One region of the Atlantibacter sp. MEI4A-1023 genome, then DNA from elsewhere that is predicted to be linked to it. Evidence: predicted binding sites of a transcription regulator. Region 1 holds the regulator's gene; each other region holds the start of a gene.
What was found. Region 1 encodes CRP, which controls carbon source genes, mostly activating them, when cyclic AMP is high. Its sites were predicted from a motif close to ATGTGANNNNNNTCACAT; they were not measured.
Positions count from the first base shown of each region.

Region 2: a site for CRP is predicted at 2,679-2,696, ahead of msrB (peptide-methionine (R)-S-oxide reductase MsrB). Genes of this name have one in related genera too.
Region 3: a site for CRP is predicted at 2,301-2,318, ahead of deoC (deoxyribose-phosphate aldolase). Genes of this name have one in related genera too.

Region 1 is NZ_CM149568.1:388,376-392,555, reverse strand. Features, by position in the region: gene ACVV26_RS01825 (phosphoribulokinase) at 1-698, shown strand, start outside; gene ACVV26_RS01820 (OsmC family protein) at 725-1,129, opposite strand; gene crp (cAMP-activated global transcriptional regulator CRP) at 1,433-2,065, shown strand; gene ACVV26_RS01810 (YccS/YhfK family putative transporter) at 2,113-4,180, shown strand, end outside.
Region 2 is NZ_CM149568.1:2,645,302-2,649,481, forward strand. Features, by position in the region: gene sppA (signal peptide peptidase SppA) at 1-30, shown strand, start outside; gene ansA (asparaginase) at 128-1,144, shown strand; gene pncA (bifunctional nicotinamidase/pyrazinamidase) at 1,155-1,796, shown strand; gene ACVV26_RS12730 (YeaC family protein) at 1,825-2,103, opposite strand; gene msrB (peptide-methionine (R)-S-oxide reductase MsrB) at 2,145-2,558, opposite strand; gene gapA (glyceraldehyde-3-phosphate dehydrogenase) at 2,905-3,900, shown strand; gene ACVV26_RS12745 (D-hexose-6-phosphate mutarotase) at 3,977-4,180, shown strand, end outside.
Region 3 is NZ_CM149568.1:4,005,220-4,009,399, reverse strand. Features, by position in the region: gene ACVV26_RS18965 (YjjW family glycine radical enzyme activase) at 1-669, opposite strand, end outside; gene ACVV26_RS18960 (YjjI family glycine radical enzyme) at 641-2,191, opposite strand; gene deoC (deoxyribose-phosphate aldolase) at 2,457-3,236, shown strand; gene deoA (thymidine phosphorylase) at 3,293-4,180, shown strand, end outside.

The DNA.
Region 1 (4,180 bases):
GCAAAGCGCGCGACGTGGGCAGGCACATCAGCTATTTCGGGCCGGAGGCCAACGACTTTGGCCTGCTGGAACAGACTTTTAATCAGTACGGGCAAACCGGTACCGGGCAATCGCGTAAATATCTGCATACCTATGACGAAGCCGTACCCTGGAACCAGGTACCGGGTACTTTTACCCCCTGGCAACCGTTGCCCGAACCCACGGACGTGCTGTTTTACGAAGGGTTGCATGGCGGCGTGGTGACGCCCCATCATGATGTCGCGCGCCATGTGGATTTGCTGGTGGGCGTGGTGCCGATCGTCAACCTGGAATGGATCCAGAAGCTCATCCGTGACACCGGCGAACGCGGGCACTCCCGGGAAGCGGTGATGGATTCGGTCGTGCGTTCGATGGAAGACTACATCAACTTCATCACGCCGCAGTTCTCGCGTACCCATATTAACTTCCAGCGTGTCCCCACCGTTGACACATCAAACCCGTTTGCCGCGAAGGCAATTCCCTCGCTGGATGAGAGCCTGGTGGTGATTCACTTCAGGAACCTGGAAGGGATAGATTTCCCCTGGCTGCTGGCCATGTTGCAGGGCTCATTCATTTCCCACATCAATACATTAGTGGTGCCAGGCGGGAAAATGGGGTTGGCGATGGAGCTGATCATGCTGCCGCTGGTAAAAAGAATCATGGAAGGGCGAAAAATTTAAGGCGGCAACGCCGCCTTATTAAGCACTTATCCTTCAATCACTTCGTAGGAATGGGTGACGTTCACCGCTTTTTCCAGCATCAAGGCAACTGAACAATATTTCTCTGCCGACAGATCCACCGCACGGGAAACCGCCGCGTCTTTTAACGCTTTACCGGTCACGATGAAATGCAGGTTGATGTGGGTAAAGTAGCGCGGCGCTTCTTCACGGCGCTCGGAGGTCAATTTCACCTCGCAGTCGGTGATGTCATGACGTCCTTTCTGAAGGATCGACACCACATCAATGGCGCTGCAACCGCCCGCCGCCATTAATACCATTTCCATCGGGCTGGGCGCTTTGTCACCGGAGTTGCCGTCCATTAAAACCTGGTGTCCGGAAGCGGACTCACCGAGAAAAGTTAACCCTTCTACCCACTTCACTCTTGCCTGCATTTTGGTTACTCCAGTGTTTCAAAATTACTGACAGATTACGCGGCTGTAACAAAACGCGCAACGGATGAGAGCCAGGTCAAGCTGAAACGAGACAATAGGAGACACTCACGTAAAGCTATGCTAAAACAGTCGGATGCTACAGCGATACATTGATGTAATGCATGTGTGCATACGACCACACCTATTACAGGCCACAGGACGTTAAAGGCCCCTTCTCCGGCCAGGAGAAGAGACGATTGCAAAAACCCAGAGGGTTATTATTGTTGCTCTCTGGAGTCAGCTTAAAACAGAGGATAACCGCGCATGGTGCTTGGCAAACCGCAAACAGACCCGACTCTCGAATGGTTCTTGTCTCATTGCCATATTCATAAGTACCCATCGAAGAGCACGCTGATTCACCAGGGTGAAAAGGCGGAAACGTTGTATTACATCGTTAAAGGCTCCGTGGCAGTGCTGATTAAAGATGAAGAGGGCAAGGAAATGATCCTCTCTTATCTGAATCAGGGCGATTTCATCGGCGAACTGGGATTGTTCGAAGAAGGTCAGGAACGCAGTGCCTGGGTTCGCGCCAAAACGGCGTGTGAAGTGGCAGAAATCTCTTATAAAAAATTCCGTCAGCTAATTCAGGTTAACCCTGACATCCTGATGCGTCTTTCTTCGCAGATGGCGCGCCGTCTGCAAGTGACGTCAGAGAAAGTGGGCAACCTCGCCTTCCTTGATGTGACTGGCCGCATTGCACAAACGCTGCTGAATCTGGCTAAACAGCCGGATGCCATGACCCACCCGGATGGTATGCAGATCAAAATTACCCGTCAGGAGATCGGCCAGATCGTCGGCTGCTCCCGCGAAACCGTTGGCCGCATTTTGAAAATGCTTGAAGATCAAAACCTGATCTCCGCCCACGGTAAGACCATTGTGGTTTACGGTACCCGCTAAACCCTGCGAAACGGCGTGGCTACACGCCGTTTCATCCGATCTCACCCATGTGGCGACGCCTGATCTACCACCCCGAAATCAACTACGCACTTCGTCAAACCTTGGTGTTGTGTTTGCCTGTGGCGGTGGGTCTGGTTCTGGGCCATCTGCAACAAGGCCTCCTTTTTTCCCTCGTTCCCGCCTGCTGCAACATCGCTGGCCTGGACACCCCGCACAAGCGCTTCTTTAAACGCCTGGTTATCGGCGGGTCGCTGTTTGCCCTTAGCAGCCTCGCGGTGCAGTTATTACTGCTTAATTCCGTGCCGCTGCCGTTGGCGCTCTCCGGGCTGGCACTGATCCTGGGCGTCACGGCGGAAATCAGTCCGCTTCATGCTCGCCTGCTCCCGGCGTCGCTTATTGCAGCGATATTCACACTCAGCCTGGCGGGCTCTATGCCGATGTGGGAACCGCTGCTGCTGTATGCCCTGGGCACGCTATGGTACGGGTTATTTAACTGGTTCTGGTTCTGGGTGTGGCGCGAACAGCCGCTGCGCGAAACCCTGAGCCTGCTGTACCGTCAGTTGGCGGAATATTGTGAAGCCAAATACAGCCTGCTGACCCAGCATACCGATCCGCAAAGCGCGCTGCCGCCGCTGCTGGCGCGCCAGCAAAAAACCGTCGACCTGATTACCCAGTGTTATCAGCAGCTACACATGCTGTCGACCGGTAAGCATCACGGCTATAAACGCCTGCTGCGCACTTTTCAGATCGCGCTGGATTTGCAGGAGCATATTTCCGTCAGCCTGCATCAGCCCGAAGAGGTGCAGAAGCTGGTGCGCGAAAGCCACGCCGAGGCGGTGATCCGCTGGAATGCCCAGACGGTGGCGGCCCGCCTGCGGGAACGCGCCGACGATATCCTGTATCACCGTTATCCGAAGCGCTTTGAAATGGATAAGCAGATTGGCGCGCTGGAAAAAATTGCCCGCCAGCACCCCGATAACCCGGTGGGACAGTTCTGCGAATACCATTTCAGCCGTATCGCCAGAGTGCTGAAATCCCAGCGTCCACTGTATTCGCGCGATCTGATGGAAGATAAGCAGCGCCGCCTGCCCGTGCTGCGCGCATTGAAAAGCTATCTGTCGTTGAAGTCCACCGCCCTGCGCAGCTCCGCCCGTATTGCGGTGATGCTGAGTATTGCCAGCCTGGTGGGTAGCGCCCTGCACCTACCGAAACCCTACTGGATTTTAATGACCGTGATGTTCGTGACCCAGAACGGCTATGGTGCCACGCGGGTGCGCATTCTCCACCGAGCGGGCGGCACCATGGCCGGGCTTATCATCGCCGGGATCACCCTGCACTATCACGTTGCCGATGGTTACACCCTGCTGGCGATGCTGGTCATCACCATCGTGAGCTATCTCATCATCCGCAAAAATTACGGCTGGGCGACGATCGGCTTTACCGTCACGGCGGTGTATAGCCTGCAACTGCTCTCCCTGAGCGGGGAGCAGTATATTCTGCCGAGGCTGATTGATACCTTGATTGGCTGCCTGATCGCCTTTGGCGGCATGGTGTGGTTGTGGCCCCAGTGGCAAAGCGGCCTGCTGCGTAAAAACGCCCACGATGCGCTGGAGGCGGACCAGAAAGCGATACGCTTGATCCTCAGCGACGACCCGCAGCCGACGCCGCTGGCCTGGCAGCGAATGCTGGTCAACCAGGCGCATAACGCGTTATACAACTCGCTGAACCAGGCAATGCAGGAACCGGGATTCAATAGCCACTATCTGGAAGAGATGAAGCTGTGGGTGACCCACAGCCAGTTTATCGTCGAGCACATTAATGCCATGACCACCATGGCGCGAGAACACACCATGCTGACGCCGGACCTGGCGCAGCGCTATTTGCAGTCCTGCGAAATTGCGCTCCAGCGCTGCCAGCAGCGGCTGGAATATGACGAGCCGGGGGAAACCAAAGACGCGGTGATCCTGGATATGCCGGAAGCCCTGTCCCAGGGACCGTTAAGCGTGCTGGAACAGCATCTCCAGCGGATACTCGGCCACCTCGATACCATGCACACCATTTCGTCTGTAGCATGGCGTCAGCGGCCGCATCATGGGATCTGGCTAAACCGGCGGC
Region 2 (4,180 bases), 2.3 Mb from region 1:
TTCTGTTTAACCTGCGGCGACGTTCGCTAAACTCAACAAGCCCGGCGCTGCCGGGCTTTTTTTCGCGTCCTATCCTGAGCGCGCATCGTATATACTTCGCGTGTTTATCCTTAACGAACTCAAGACCATGTCCAAGAAATCCATTTACGTTGCCTATACCGGCGGTACGATCGGTATGCAGCGTTCTGAACAGGGCTACATTCCCGTCTCCGGACACCTGCAACGCCAGCTGGCGCTGATGCCCGAGTTCCATCGCCCGGAAATGCCCGACTTCACTATCCATGAATATCAGCCGCTGATGGACTCATCCGATATGACGCCGGAAGACTGGCAGCACATCGCCGATGACATCAAAGACAATTACGACCAGTACGACGGTTTTGTGATCCTTCACGGCACCGACACTATGGCGTTCACCGCTTCGGCGCTGTCGTTTATGCTGGAGAATCTCAGCAAGCCGGTGATCGTTACCGGTTCGCAAATCCCGCTGGCGGAGCTGCGTTCTGACGGGCAAATCAACCTGCTGAACGCGCTGTACGTGGCGGCGAACTATCCCATCAGTGAAGTAACGCTGTTCTTCAATAATTGTCTGTATCGCGGTAACCGCACCACCAAAGCCCACGCCGACGGTTTTAACGCTTTCGCCTCCCCTAACCTGTCGCCGCTGCTGGAAGCAGGCATCCATATTCGCAAGCTGAACACGCCTGCCGCGCCGCACGGGGATGGGCCGCTGGTTGTCCACCCGATTACGCCGCAGCCGATTGGCGTGGTGACCATCTATCCGGGGATTTCCGCCGATGTGGTGCGCAACTTCCTGCGCCAGCCGGTAAAAGCGCTGATCCTGCGTTCTTACGGCGTCGGCAACGCGCCGCAAAACCAGGAGTTTTTAAAAGAACTGCACGACGCCAGCGAGCGCGGCATTGTGGTGGTCAATCTTACCCAGTGTATGTCCGGGAAAGTGAATATGGGCGGCTACGCCACCGGCAACGCGCTGGCTCAGGCGGGGGTAATTGGCGGTTTTGATATGACCGTTGAAGCGACGCTGACCAAATTACATTTTTTATTAAGCCAGGGATTAAGCGCATCGGCCATTCGGGAAGCGATGATGCAGAACCTGCGGGGAGAACTCACGCCTGATGAATAACGTCACCATAATGACCCAACGCGCACTGCTGCTGGTGGATTTACAGAACGATTTTTGCGCCGGGGGCGCGCTGGCGGTCGCGGAAGGCGATAGCACAGTGGATATCGCCAATCGCCTAATCGACTGGAGCCGTACACGCGGCGACGCGATTGTAGCCAGCCAGGACTGGCACCCGGCGGATCACGGCAGTTTCGCCAGCCAGCATAACGCTGAGCCTTTTACCCAGGGCGAACTGGACGGTTTTCCGCAAACCTGGTGGCCGGATCACTGTGTACAGTTGACCGAGGGTGCGGAACTGCATCCGCTGCTCAACCAGAAGGCCATCGACGCGGTGTTTCATAAAGGTGAGAACCCGCTGATCGACAGCTATAGCGCGTTTTTTGATAACGAGCATCGCCAGAAAACCGCCCTGGATGAGTGGCTGCGCCATCACGGCATCAAAGAACTGGTGATTATGGGCCTGGCGACGGATTACTGCGTGAAGTTTACGGTGCTGGACGCGCTGAAGCTGGGTTACACGGTCAATGTGATCACTGACGGCTGCCGTGGGGTGAATCTGGCTCCGCAGGACAGCGCCCATGCGTTTATGGAAATGGCGGCGGAAGGCGCGACGCTGTATACACTGGACGACTGGCTGGAAACGCAGTCCTGATAACGGGCCCCGCAACGGGGCCATTTTTTTACTCGGGGCGCATCTTCGCGATGGTCGGCGGGACAAGGCCGAACTCTTCTTTGAACTGCTGCTTACTTTTCATCACAATCTGGCCGTCGGTGCCAATCGACATATGGTCCGGGTTGTGATTGTGGCGCGTCTGCCACAGCATCACCAGTTGCATACTGTTGGCTTTTTGCTCGTCGGTTAACGCCACGCCATCGGGCCATTTGCCCAGCTCCACGGCGGTGACCAGCCGCTGATACACTTCCGGCGTCATGCTGTTAATCAGGTCATCAATGTTCATTTTCGCACTGCTCCACTGGAATAGTTTGCTGAATCGATTTTTCAGCCCTTTGTTTGTGCGCCGTTCTCATCATCGGTGAAGCTCAGCGAGGCGGAATTCACGCAGTAACGTTCGCCGGTGGGCTTCGGGCCGTCCGGGAAAACGTGGCCTAAATGCGCATCACAGTTGCCGCAGCGAATTTCGGTGCGCTGCATACCGTGTGAGTAATCATTCAAATAGCGGATCGCGTTCTCGCTCACCGGTTCGAAAAAGCTCGGCCAGCCGCAGCCCGAATCATACTTGGTTTGCGAGTTAAACAGCGCCGCATCGCACACCAGGCAATGGTAAACGCCCTCGCGCTTATTATGCAGCAAACGCCCGGTAAATGGCGCTTCGGTGCCATGTTGCTGAGTAACGTAAAACTGAACGTCGGTCAGCGTTTTCTTCAGATCTTCCGGGGAGTTGTTGTTAGCCATAAGTTCACATCTCGGCAGGGTTAAACAGATCACATTATCTGCCAGATTCTAACAAAACATTAACAGTACGGTGCTAACTTTTGATCTAAACTTAGTGCCAGGTAAACGGCAGCGGGTTGTTTGTGACTCACATCACAATTTTCATCTCACTGTTCTTTAAAATGTCCCGCGGCGTCCCCATGTGGGATGGCAGCACAAAAGGAAATGTTTGACGTGTTATTCGCGCAAAGGTTGTTCACCAGATTGATTTGTCGCAATGATTGACACGATTCCGCTTGACGCTGCGTAAGGTTTTTGTAATTTTACAACCAACCTTTTATTCACTAACAAATAGCTGGTGGAATATATGACTATCAAAGTAGGTATCAACGGTTTTGGCCGTATCGGTCGCATTGTTTTCCGTGCTGCTCAAACTCGTTCTGACATCGAAATCGTTGCAATCAACGATCTGTTAGACGCTGAGTACATGGCTTACATGCTGAAATATGACTCCACTCACGGTCGTTTCGACGGCACCGTTGAAGTGAAAGACGGTCACCTGGTCGTTAACGGCAAAAAAATCCGTGTTACCGCTGAAAAAGATCCGGCTAACCTGAAATGGAACGAAGTCGGTGTTGACGTTGTTGCTGAAGCAACCGGTATCTTCCTGACCGACGAAACCGCACGTAAACACATCACCGCTGGCGCGAAAAAAGTGGTTCTGACTGGCCCGTCCAAAGATGACACCCCGATGTTCGTTAAAGGTGCTAACTTTGAAAAATACGCTGGCCAGGACATCGTTTCCAACGCTTCCTGCACCACCAACTGCCTGGCTCCGCTGGCTAAAGTTATCAACGACAACTTCGGCATCATCGAAGGCCTGATGACTACCGTTCACGCGACCACCGCTACTCAGAAAACCGTTGACGGCCCGTCTCACAAAGACTGGCGCGGCGGCCGTGGCGCAGCTCAGAACATCATCCCGTCCTCTACCGGTGCGGCTAAAGCAGTAGGTAAAGTTCTGCCGGAACTGAACGGCAAACTGACGGGTATGGCGTTCCGCGTTCCGACTCCGAACGTATCCGTAGTTGACCTGACCGTTCGTCTGGAAAAAGCCGCTTCTTACGAAGACATCAAGAAAGCCATCAAAGCAGCTTCTGAAGGCGAAATGAAAGGCGTTCTGGGCTACACCGAAGATGACGTTGTTTCTACCGATTTCAACGGCGAAATCTGCACTTCCGTGTTCGATGCCAAAGCCGGTATCGCACTGAACGACAACTTCGTGAAACTGGTTTCCTGGTACGACAACGAAACTGGCTACTCCAATAAAGTACTGGACCTGATCGCTCATATCTCCAAATAAGTTGAGATGAACGATTAATCCTTAGAGGGCGACGATGGTCGCCCTTTTTTTTTGGTCTGAACAGAGGATGATGGACATGATAAATCGCATTTTCGATCTGCCGGTTGTAGAGCAAATCACCCCGGCGATTTCTTTACGCAGAATGGACGAGCTGGATGTTGTGGTGATTGAGCATCCGAAGGCCCGCGCATCGTTGACGTTACAGGGCGCGCATCTGCTCTCATGGAAACCGGCTGGCGAAGAAGAAGTGCTATGGCTGAGCGACAATACGCCGTTCAGC
Region 3 (4,180 bases), 1.1 Mb from region 1:
ATGAAGATAATCGCTGTGCTCTGGGATCAGTAACAGCCGCAGTTCCGCCAGCTTTTCCCGTTCAGCCAGAAAGCGGATACTCTCGATGATCCGCAGGTTACTGCGTCCGGTGAGGAACCGGTGTCGCTCGGGGTGCCAGGCCTTAAGATCCAGCATTGCGCCGTCCATTACCGGTAACAGCTTTTCCCATCCCGACTGGCCCAGCTCGCCGTTACTGTCTACCAGGCAACTCAGATGGCGCAGCGCGGCGCGGCCTTTAATCGCCGCAAACAGATCGCGCACAAACGGCAGTTGGGTCGTCGCTTCGCCGCCACTCACGGTAATGCCTTCGATAAACGGCGCTGCGCGTTCCACCTGCGTTAAGACCTCGTCCACGCTTAGCGTTTGCGCCATTGGGCTGGACTGCGACGGGCAGCCCTTCAGGCAGGTATCGCACTGGGCGCAGCGCGTTTCATCCCAGATAACCTGCCCGTCGCGCAGCGTTAACGCCTGCTCCGGGCAGCCGGGAACACACTCGCCGCAGTGGTCGCACAGCGCGATGGTGTACGGGTTATGGCAGCTTTTGCAACGCAGATTACAGCCCTGTAGAAAAAGAGCCAGGCGGCTGCCCGGCCCATCCACGCAGGAGAACGGCAGGATCTTATTGATCGAAGCGCATCTGCTGTTCATTGCTTACCACGCGCGGTTTACGTTGCAGAATTCCGGTATTGCGGGCGGCTTCTTCACCCAGCCATGTGGTATTGGTGCGCGACCCTTCCGCGCGGAATTTCTCCAGATCCGATAACCGCACCATATAACCGGTGACCCGAACCAGATCGTTGCCGCTGACGTTAGCGGTAAATTCGCGCATCCCGGCATTAAACGCGCCCAGACAGAGCTGTACCACCGCCTGCGGATTGCGCTTCACCGTTTCGTCGAGCGTTAAAATATCGCTGATGCCTGACGGGTAGTAGCGATGATGTGGCGCAACGGCCAGCAGATGGGTGACCGGATCGGGCTCATCGCCGTAAGGCAGACGCGCGCCCGGCGTGGTGCCCGCGTCGCTGCTGATACCGGACTGAGCATGCAGCAGGGCGCGTTGATTCCAGCCAAAGTCCACCGGGGTGTTTTCCACATAATCGGCCAACGCGGCGCTGATGCGGTAGCCCAGTTCGTTGGCCTCGGCGTCTTTCCCGTAGCGGCCCGCGATCCCGGATTTATCGCACAGTACGTTCACCGCCTCGGCCAGCGCGTAGATGCCAAACATTGGCGCAAAGCGTTGCGGATCGATCAAGCCTTCGCGCACCAGGAAACTTTCTGTGAAGAAATTCGACTCCTGATACAGAAATGCGCAGCGCGCGTTGATGATAGCCCGTTGTTGTTCACAATAATAAGGGAGCGCGCGCGCAAAGAAGTCGTCGACGCTGTGGCTGCGCGCCGCCACTTCGCTGAGATTAATACGCACCAGCGTACTGCCGCCGCCGCCCATTGGCAGCGAGTTATAGCAGCTGACGATGCCGTAATTCCCCGGTGTGAAAATTTTATCATGCACCGGGCCGTTGGCGATGTGGGGCTTAGAACATTCACAAATGTTATTAGCGACGGTGAGCAGCAAATCGTCCGGCGTAATCTGCGGGTCATAAATAAAGGTCAGATTAGGCGCAACCTGCTTGAGTTCTGCGTCGGCACGTAAGATTGCGCGCGCCACCATCGAATCCTGTGGGCCAATATTGGCATGCATAAACGCATCCGGCAGGACGCGATCGAGGTAGCGCCAGAAACGTTTTATGCGCAGATCGATTTCATCTTGTGTTAGAATTCTAACATAAGGCGACAGCAATGCATCCAGATGCCCCAGGAACACCGGCATCGACGTTACCGACGGAACGTGATGGTAAAGGATGGTGAGCATCGACAGCGCATCGTCGAAATTTTCGGCGGGCGGCAGCTCCAGCCATTCACTGCCCTGAGCGAGAAATCTGGCGTAATCAGGCAGCACATAGCGAGGCTTATACGGAGCGTGGCCTTCGAACATATCGCAAATAACGCCGTCCGCCAGCGCTTGGCGCGCGGTATCCGACAAAGCCGGATAGGGCAGCGCATTCTCGGCTTCCAGCGCCAGAAAATGGCGTTTCTGAGCCGGTGAAAGCCCCGCCGACGTAACGATATTTTGGCAGCGTTCCAGCAAACCGGCTTCGTGAAGTTCAGACATGATGTGTCCCTTACATGTTGACAGTGGTGCCAATGTAAAACGATTCACGCGATGCGCTTTTGATCCTGTCACCCACATTGCGTACTGAACAGCCAGTCTGCCCTAAGAATTTTGAGTTGCATCACATATACGGTGTATGGCGAGTCGTATCGATTTCCATAACTGTGATGTCTGTCTAAGAGTAAGCGTGAGCAGATGTTAGAATACTAACATTCCGCGCGGTGATTAATGAACCGGCGAACCCGGCTTCCATCTGGAGAAACACATGACCGATTTAACCAAAAGCAGCCTTCGCGCATTGCAATTAATGGATTTAACCACCCTGAACGATGACGACACCAACGAGAAAGTCATCGCGCTGTGCCATCAGGCCAACACTCCGGTGGGCAATACGGCGGCGATCTGCATTTACCCACGCTTTATCCCGATTGCCCGTAAAACTCTGAAAGAGCAGGGCACCCCGGATATCCGCATCGCGACGGTCACCAACTTCCCGCATGGCAATGACGATATCGAGATCGCGCTGGCGGAAACCCGTGCGGCTATCGCGTACGGCGCAGATGAGGTAGACGTGGTATTCCCGTACCGCGCGCTGATTGCGGGTAACGAGCAGGTTGGCTTTGAACTGGTGAAAGCCTGTAAAGAAGCCTGCGCCGCCGCCAACGTGCTGCTGAAAGTGATCATCGAAACCGGCGAACTAAAAGAAGAAGCGCTGATTCGCAAGGCCTCTGAAATCGCCATCAAAGCGGGTGCGGATTTCATCAAAACCTCTACCGGTAAAGTGCCGGTCAACGCCACGCCGGAAAGCGCGCGCATCATGCTGGAAGTGATCCGCGATATGGGCGTGCAGAAAACCGTGGGCTTCAAGCCTGCCGGCGGCGTACGCAGCGCCGAAGACGCACAGAAATTCCTGGCGATTGCCGACGACCTGTTCGGCGCTGACTGGGCCGATTCCCGTCACTATCGCTTCGGCGCATCCAGCCTGTTAGCCAGCCTGCTGAAAGCGCTCGGCCACGGCGACGGCAAAAGCGCCAGCAGCTACTGATTCCTTTCCTGCGGCGGGCAACCGCCGCCTAAAATCTGCTATCTCTGGGGGTTACCTTGTTCCTCGCTCAAGAAATTATCCGCAAAAAACGTGATGGCCACGCGCTCAGCGACGAAGAAATTCGTTTTTTCATCAACGGCATTCGCGATAACACCGTCTCAGAAGGGCAAATTGCCGCGCTGGCAATGACCATCTTTTTCCATGATATGACGATGCCAGAACGGGTTTCGCTGACCATGGCGATGCGCGATTCCGGCAGCGTACTGGACTGGAAAAGCCTGAACCTCAACGGCCCGATTGTGGATAAACACTCCACCGGTGGCGTGGGCGATGTTACCTCTCTGATGCTCGGCCCAATGGTGGCGGCGTGCGGCGGCTACGTGCCGATGATTTCCGGTCGTGGCCTCGGCCATACCGGCGGCACGCTGGATAAACTGGAAGCTATTCCGGGCTTTGACATTTTCCCTGATGACGCGCGCTTTCGCGCCATCATCAAAGACGTCGGCGTGGCGATTATCGGCCAGACCAGCTCGCTGGCCCCGGCGGATAAACGTTTCTACGCGACACGCGATATCACCGCGACCGTGGATTCTATCCCGCTGATCACCGCCTCGATCCTCGCCAAAAAACTGGCAGAAGGGCTGGATGCGCTGGTGATGGACGTAAAAGTAGGCAGCGGCGCGTTTATGCCGACGTATGAACTTTCCGAAGCGCTGGCAGAAGCCATCGTCGGCGTGTCCAACGGCGCAGGGGTGCGTACCACCGCGCTGCTGACCGATATGAACCAGGTGCTGGCCTCCAGCGCGGGTAACGCCGTAGAAGTACGCGAAGCTGTACAGTTCCTGACGGGCGATTACCGTAACCCGCGTCTGCTCGACGTGACCATGGCGCTGTGTGTGGAAATGCTGATCTCCGGCCGCCTGGCCCGTGATGAAGCCGACGCC